Regions from separate parts of the Plantibacter sp. T3 genome, predicted to be linked through region 2. Evidence: predicted binding sites of a transcription regulator. Region 2 holds the regulator's gene; the other holds the start of a gene.
What was found. Region 2 encodes HrcA, which represses chaperone genes, less so after heat shock. Its sites were predicted from a motif close to TTNGCACTCGNNNNNNNCGAGTGCNAA; they were not measured.
Positions count from the first base shown of each region.

Region 1: the regulator HrcA is predicted to act here: its motif matches at 2,409-2,435, upstream of groES (co-chaperone GroES).

Region 1 covers NZ_LR733286.1:1,842,623-1,846,793, reverse strand. The annotation lists gene GV015_RS08905 (ABC transporter substrate-binding protein) at 1-714, opposite strand, end outside; gene rarD (EamA family transporter RarD) at 902-1,834, opposite strand; gene groES (co-chaperone GroES) at 2,036-2,332, opposite strand; gene GV015_RS08890 (class I SAM-dependent methyltransferase) at 2,491-3,696, shown strand; gene GV015_RS08885 (DUF4190 domain-containing protein) at 3,736-4,171, opposite strand, start outside.
Region 2 covers NZ_LR733286.1:2,495,899-2,500,069, forward strand. The annotation lists gene hemW (radical SAM family heme chaperone HemW) at 1-281, shown strand, start outside; gene GV015_RS11945 (DUF4870 domain-containing protein) at 351-830, opposite strand; gene hrcA (heat-inducible transcriptional repressor HrcA) at 1,047-2,069, shown strand; gene dnaJ (molecular chaperone DnaJ) at 2,124-3,245, shown strand; gene GV015_RS11960 (16S rRNA (uracil(1498)-N(3))-methyltransferase) at 3,247-3,984, shown strand; gene GV015_RS11965 (HIT domain-containing protein) at 4,035-4,171, shown strand, end outside.

The sequences.
Region 1 (4,171 bases), 650 kb from region 2:
GCTGATCTGCGCGTCGAACGAGGTGTCACCGGTGTTGTACGATTGCTCGGCGACCACTTCACCGCCGGCGCTCTCGAACGCCTCCTTGGTGAACTTCGCGAGACCGGTGCCGTAGGAGTCGTTCAGGTAGATGATGCCGAGGGTGGCGTTGCCGTCCTCCGCGATCAGGTTCCCGAGGACCTCGCCCTGCAGCACGTCGGACGGCGCCGTCCGCCAGTAGAGACCGTTGTCGTCCCACGTCGTGAAGTCCGCGGAGGTGTTCGCCGGGGAGAACTGGATGACGCCTGCGCCGGTGACTTCGTCGATGAAGAGCTTCGACACACCCGAGGACGCTGCACCGATGATGGCCGTGACACCCTCGGAGAGCAGACGGGGGACCTCGGTCGCGTACGCCTTGTTGTCGGAGTCACCCGAGTCGCCGAGCGTCAGGTCGATCTTGATGCCGAGGTCGGCGTCGTTGACCTCCTTGACCGCGAGACCGACACCGGCCTCCTCGGGCGGGCCGAGGAACGCGAGGTTACCGGTCTGCGGCAACGCCGTGCCGAGCTTCAGGGTCAGGTCGCCAGCAGGCTTGCTGCTGCTGCCGCTGTCGCCGCTACCACTTGAGGCGCAACCGCTCAGAACCAGCGCGCTGGCTCCGATCAGTGCGATACCACCGAGAACGATGGAACGTGGGCGGGAGCGAGCGGCCGTGGCCTTCGAAAAGACGCTCATGGTACTCCTTGCTTGTCAGAAGAGTGGCAGCTCCAGGGGCTGCCGTTGAGTCAAGTTATCCGCTGCACGTGCGCTGGACAATGTCGTTGACGTTACAAGCGTGTAACACGACCAAATCGTTACCTCAGGAGCGCCAGTTTCGCGCTTTTCCTGCAGTGGTCGCGCGATCAGCGCTGGAATCCGCTGTTCAGACCCTCGTCGAGCGGCGCCGTTCGGCGCCGGCGGCCCGACGACCCCGGGTGGAGGCGACGAGCATGTCGACGGTGAGGATCGCGAGCGCCAGCCACACGAGACCGAAGCCCAACCAGCGCTCCGGCGGCATCGCCTCGTGCAGGACCGCGACACCGACGACGAACTGGATGATCGGTGCGAAGTACTGGATGAAACCCATCCAGGTGAGCGGGAGGCGGCGGGCCGCCGCCGCGAACAGCAGGAGCGGGACGGCGGTGATGACGCCGGCGCCGACGAGCAGCAGAGCGTGCCCGACGCCCGCGGTGCCGATGGTCAGCCCACCGGTCACGCCGACCGCGATGAGCTGGGCGATCGCGACCGGCATCAGCCACACGGTCTCGAGCGTCAACCCGGACACGGCGTCGACCGAGCCGCCCACCAGTTTCTTGATGTAGCCGTAGAGGCCGAACGAGAAGGCCAGGATGAGGGCGATCCAGGGGACGCTGCCGTGTCCGATCGCGAGGACCAGGACCGCGATCACGCTCACGACCACCGCAGCCCATTGGGCTGGACGCAGCCGCTCGCGAAGGAAGAAGACGCCGAGGAAGACGGTCACGATCGGGTTGATGAAGTACCCGAGCGACGCCTCGACCACTTGGCCGTTGAGCGCACCGTAGACGTACGTCTGCCAGTTGACGTAGATGAGCGCCCCGGCGAGACCCATCGTCAGGACGATGCGACGCTGGCGGAGGATGCCGAACAGCCGACGCCAGGAACGGGTCGCCAGGATGAGGACGGCACAGAAGACGAGGGAGAACAGGATCCGCCACGCCACCACCTCGAAGGCGCCGGCCGGTGCGAGGGCGATGAAGTAGAGCGGGAGCGCTCCCCACAGGCAGTAGGCGGCGACCGCCGAGAGCAGTCCGGACCGGCTCCCCTGCTGGGGCACGGCGACGCTCGCACGTCGATCCCCTCCCCCGTCGACGGTGACGGGGTGGATGTCGACGTCGGCTGGATCGCTGGGGTTCTGCACTGGTCCAGGCTAGACCCGCGACTCCCCGCGACACCCTCCGGAAACGGACACAGCCCGAACGGCGAATGCCATTCGGGCTGTTGAGCGGCCTGAGCCGCCGGATCCGTGCGCTGGTGACTAGCGGACGACGACTGCGAGGACGTCGCGCGCGGACAGGACGAGGTAGTCCTCACCGGCGTACTTGACCTCGGTGCCACCGTACTTTGAGTAGATCACCTTGTCGCCGACGGCGACGTCGAGCGGGACGCGGTTGCCGTTGTCGTCGATGCGACCGGGTCCGACCGCCACGACCTCGCCCTCCTGGGGCTTCTCCTTGGCGGTGTCGGGGATGACCAGACCGGAAGCGGTGGTCTGCTCTGCCTCGACCTGCTTGATGACGATGCGATCCTCGAGCGGCTTGATGGAGACCGACACGGTTGACCTCTTTCTTGAAACGAAGACGTGGTTAGCACTCACACTGCGAGAGTGCTGATTCCAGTGTAGGCATGTTCTGGCACTCATGCAATGCGAGTGCCAATCAGCGACTGCTACCGTTGCCGGATGCATCCAGCTCCGCCCGAGGCCCGCTGACCATGGACCGTTCGGAACTCGTCGAACTCCTCACGGCCGACGGCCTCAGGCTCCTCGACTCCCTCCCCCCTTACCCGACGAAGGACGAGGCCGTCCGCCTGGTCGGGCGCCTGCGCAAGGAGGGCCACTCCCCCGAGCTGGTCGCGGCGGTCCTCACGCAGTCGCGATTGAGGCAGAAGGCTGTCGGCAAGTTCGGACCGTTCGCCGGCCGCATGCTGTTCACCGAGGCCGGGCTCGAACAGGCCACGCGCCTTCCCGTCGCCGCGCTGCACGCCGGGCGGTTCGCCCGGGCCGGCCTCACGCGCATCGCCGACCTCGGCAGCGGCATCGGCGCCGACTCGATGGCCATGGCCTCGCTCGACCTGGAGGTCACGGCGGTCGACATCGACGAGGTCACCGCGGCCATCGCCAGTTACAACCTCGCTCCGTTCCCCACGGCGACCGTGCGGAACGCCGCCGCCGAGGACGTCTCCCTCGACGACTTCGACGCGGTCTGGTTCGATCCCGCGCGGCGAACCGCAGGACACGCCGACACCGCGCGCCTGTCGAGTGCCGCCGACTACACCCCGTCCCTCGACCTGGTCTTCGGTGCGGCGGCCCGCCTTCCCACAGGCGTCAAGCTCGGGCCCGGATTCGACCGCTCCCTCATCCCCGACGACGCCGAGGCGCAGTGGGTGTCGGTCGACGGACAGCTCGTCGAGATGGCGCTCTGGTTCGGCCCGCTGGCCCGTCCGGATGTCCGACGGTCCGCGCTCCTCCTCGCGGACGGCGTCCACCACGAGTTGCACGCCGAGGCCGACGCCGACGACGCCCCGGTGCGGGAGCTCGGCGACTACGTGCACGAACCCGACGGATCTGTGATCCGGGCCCGACTCATCGGCGACCTCGCCATCCGGTTGGAGGCCGGCATGCTCGGCCAGGGCATCGCCTACCTGACCTCCGACACGGCGACGAGCTCGCCGTTCGCCACGACCTTCCGGGTGCTCGAACGGCTGCCGATGGACGAGAAGGTCCTCAAGCGCACGATGCGTGATCGCGGGATCGGTGTCCTCGAGATCAAGAAACGCGGCGTCGACGTCGACCCCGCGGCGTTCCGGAAGCGCCTCGCGCTGAAGGGCGACGGCTCGGCCACGATCATCCTCACGAGGATCGCCGGCAAACACAGTGCGCTGCTCGTCGAACGGGTGACGCCGGCCGCCGACGCCTGACCCGACGGCGTCCGTCGGGCCGCAGCGCCCCGAGGAGCATCAGGTCGAGACGTACCCGATGATCACGACGACGCTGTAGGCGAGCCAGCCGACCGAGCAGGCGAGGCCGACGAACCCGGTCACGAGGCCGGTGAGGGCGCGACCTCGGCCCCGCGGCTCGCGACGCCTGGCCCCGAACCCGAGCACGATCGCGGCGATCGACAGGGGGAAGCCCCAACCGACGAAGACGGAGACGACGAGCCCGACGACACCGGTGATGAGCGACCAGGTGCTCCGCGAGGTCCCGGTCGACGCGGCAGGGGTCTGCGTCTGCGACTGCTGGTACGCGGCGTAGCCACCCTGGCTCGGTGCCTGGTAGACCGCCGTCGGCACCGTCTGGAGATAGGTCGCGTGATCGCCCTGCCAACCCGCCGGAGGCGCCGAGGGGGACGCCCCCTGCTGGGCAGGGTGCGTCGGCGGCGCGACGGGCGCGTCC
Region 2 (4,171 bases):
CGGCGGCGTACGCCCAGCGGATCGCGGCGGGGGAGTCGCCGGCCGCCGGCCGGGAGACCCTGGACGACGAGACGCGGGAACTCGAACGCATCCTGCTGCTCACCCGCACGCGGGACGGCATCCCGATCCGGACGCTCGCCCCCGAGGCTCGCACGGCCGTCGCCGGGCTCATCGCCGAGGAACTGGTCGACGCACGGCAGGCCCTGCTCGGACGGCTGGAGCTCACGCGCCGCGGACGGCTCCTCGCCGACGCGGTCGTCCGCCGTCTGGTCGGCGACTGACCCTGCCCGAGGCGCAGAACAGCCCCGCCCGGCGGACCGGACGGGGCTGTTCTCGTGCGACTCGACGGATCAGGCCTTGATGAACTGGATCGTGAGCGGGTAGCTGTACAGCTCGCCCTTGTTCGCCTTGATCGCGGCGATGATGCTGAACACGATCACCACGACGTAGACGGCGATGATGATGAACAGACCCACGACGACGATCGTCAGGATCGAGCCGACCACGAGCGCGATCAGCATCGTCAGCTGGAAGTTCAGCGCGGTGAGCGTGTGCGCCTTGATGAACGGGCCGCGGTCCTTGAGGACCAGGTAGCCGATCAGCGGCGGGATGAATCCGAAGAAGATCCCACCGATGTGGATGAGCGTCGACCACAGCTTCTCGTCCGACGGGCTCATGGGCTGAGCGGCGGCGTACGGCTGCTGGTACTGCGGGGCGCCTGCGGGCGGCTGCTGCGGAGCTGCGGGAGGGGGCGTTGCGCCGTCTCCTGCAGGCGGAACCGACCCGCCCTTCGCTGGGTCGACGGGCGGCTGAGCGTTCGGATCGGACATCTTCGCACCTTTCACGGAGAGTGATATTCAATTGGTCCAGCTGAGCGTATCGCACCAGGTGTTGCTCATCAGGGACCCACGCCTGCGGCCAACGGTATTCCCGCGGCACGGGGCCGCGCAAGGGACGGCCGCGCGGAGGCCACGATATGATTGGCAGTCAGGGTCTTCGAGTGCTGATGGTCGGCGCTCCGAGGTGGATGACGGGAGGAGATCGAGATGGTGTCGGATCGCGGTCTCGAAGTGCTCCGCGTCATCGTGCAGGACTACGTCGCCTCGCGCGAGCCCGTCGGTTCCAAGACGATCGTCGACCGCCACTCCTTCGGGGTCTCCGCAGCCACCATCCGCAACGACATGGCGCAGCTCGAGGACGAAGAGCTCATCGCCGCTCCCCACACCTCTTCCGGCCGGGTGCCCACCGACAAGGGTTACCGGATGTTCGTCGACCACCTGGCCGACCGCCGTCCGCTGAACAACGCCCAACGGACGGCGATCGAGACCTTCCTCGGCGCGTCCGGCGACCTCGACGAGGTCCTGCACCGCACGGTGCGGCTGCTGTCGCAGCTGACGAACCAGGTCGCGCTCGTCCAGTACCCGATGTTCTCCCGGGCACGCGTCCGGCATCTCGAGTTGGTGAGCGTCACCCCGAACCGAGTGCTCGCGGTCATCATCCTCGACAACGGCCGCGTCGAGCAGCGGCTCATCGAGACGGAGAGCCCGGTCGACGACGACCTCATCTCGCGGCTCCGCTCGCTGTGCAACGAGGCGGTCGCGGGCCGTCCACTCCTCGACGCCCACGACGCGATCGGCGACGTCCCAGCCGACATCGCCGACCTCGATCGCGCGGCGGCCGTCCGCATCGTCGACGCGGTGCGCGAGCAACTCTCGGCGCAGCGCCAGGACCGCCTCGTCATGGCCGGCGCCGCCAACCTCGCCCGCACCGAGGACGACTTCCCCGGCAGCATCTATCCGGTCCTGGACGCCATCGAGCAGCAGGTCGTGCTGCTCCGGCTCTTCGGCGAGATGGAGTCCGAGCGCGACGGCGTGGTCGCCAGCATCGGGCGGGAGAACGCGTCGTTCGGCCTCGAGACCACGAGTGTCCTCGCCGGGAACTACCGTTCCTCTGGTGGCGAAATCGCCCGGCTCGGCGTCCTCGGCCCCACGAGAATGGACTACGCGAGCAACATGGCTGCGGTCCGCGCCGTCGCCAGGTACCTCTCGCGCATCCTCGACGCCGAGTGACGCATCCTCGTCGCGTCCCCCAACACCTTCCGCACCTCGAACGAAAGGCCCTCAGTGGCTGACTACCCCGACCACTACGCAGCACTCGGTGTCGCCAAGGAGGCGACGCCCGAAGAGATCAAGAAGGCCTACCGCCGCCTCGCACGCGAACTGCACCCCGACGTGAACCCGGGTTCCGACGCCTCGGAACGGTTCAAGGAGGTCACGCACGCCTACGACGTGCTGAGCGACCCCAAGCAGCGCCAGCAGTACGACCTCGGTCCGCAGGCTGGTGGGTTCGGTGGCGGCGACGCCGGGTTCGGCGGCTTCGGCGACATCTTCGACACCTTCTTCGGCGGTGGCGGCCAGCAGCGCGGACCCAAGTCCCGTCGCGCACGCGGGGAGGACGCCCTGTTGCGCGTCGAGCTCGACCTCGACGAGGTCATCTTCGGCACCCACCGCGACCTCGAGGTCGACACCGCCGTGCTCTGCAGCACCTGCAACGGCTCCTGCTGCCAGCCCGGCACCTCACCGGTGACCTGCGACATCTGTCACGGCACCGGCTCCATCCAGCGGGCCGTCCGCTCGCTGCTCGGCAACGTCATGACGTCGGCGCCCTGCGGCACCTGCCGCGGCTACGGCACGATCATCGCGACCCCGTGCGTCACCTGCCAGGGTCAGGGTCGGCTCCGTGCCCGCCGCACCGTCTCGGTCGACATCCCGGCCGGCGTCGACACCGGTCTGCGTCTGCAGATGCCGGGGAGCGGCGAGGTCGGCCCGGCCGGCGGCCCGAACGGCGACCTCTACCTCGAGATGAAGGTCAAGCACCACGACGTCTTCAGCCGCGACGGCGACGACCTGTTGTGCACGCTCGAAGTCCCGATGACCGACGCCATCCTCGGCCGCCAGGTCACCGTCCACGCGCTCGACGGCGACGTCGAGGTCGAGCTGCGGCCGGGCGTGCAGAGCTCCGAGGTCATCACGGTCAAGGACCGCGGTGTCACCCGTCTCCGCGGGAACAGCCGGGGCGACCTCAAGATCGGCGTCCAGGTCGTCACGCCGACGAAGCTCGACCACCGCGAACGCGAGCTGATCAAGAGCTTCGCCTCAGGACGACGCCAGGGTGCTCCGGCGCTCGCGCAGTTCCAGCAGGGCCTGTTCGCGAAGATCCGCGACCGCTTCCACGGCGTCGGTTGAGATGAGTTCGCTGTACCTCCGTGAGGATCTCGAATCGACCGGTGTCGGCGACTCGGTGACCCTCCGCGGGCCCGAGGCGAAGCACGCCGTCGCCGTGAGTCGGCTGCGGGTCGGCGAGACGACGTCGATCGGCAACGGCCGGGGCCTGATCGCGACCGGACCGGTCGTGCGCAGCGAGCCGGGGGAGTTGGAGATCCGCGTCGAATCGGTCGTGGTGCATCCGGAGAACCGTCCCGGGCTCGTCCTCGTGCAGGCGCTGGCCAAGGGTGATCGCGACGAACTCGCCATCCAGGCGGCGACCGAGCTGGGTGTCGACCGGATCGTCCCGTGGGGCGCCGAGCGCAGCATCTCGAGATGGCAGGGCGACAAAGCGGTCAAGGGCCGTGCGCGCTGGCAGCTCATCGTGCGGGAGGCGTCGAAGCAGTCGATCCGCGCACGGGTCCCCGAGGTGGCCGAGGTCGTCGACACCCGCGGACTCGCGTCGATCGTCGCCGGCCGGACCGTCCTCGTGCTCGAACCCAGCGCGGCACTCGCGCTCTCGGAGCTCGACCCGTCGGCACTGCTCGCCGAGGAACTCGTCCTCGTCGTCGGTCCGGAGGGCGGCATCTCGCCGGCGGAGCGCGAGCGGCTCGAAGCGGCCGGTGCGATCGAGGTCCGGATCGGCTCCGGCGTCCTGCGCACCTCGACGGCAGGGCCTGCGGCGATCGCCGCGCTCAACGTGCTGCTCGGTCGGTGGTGACGATCCGCCAGCCCGCGCATGAGGCCGCCACGAACCTTAGACTGGTGGACATGAGTGAAGCACCGTCGGTATTCAGCCGCATCGTGTCGGGGGAGATCCCGACGACCCTCCTCGCCGAGACCGATCGGGTGATCGCGTTCGCCGACATCGCACCGCAGGCGCCCGTGCACCTCCTCGTCGTCCCGAA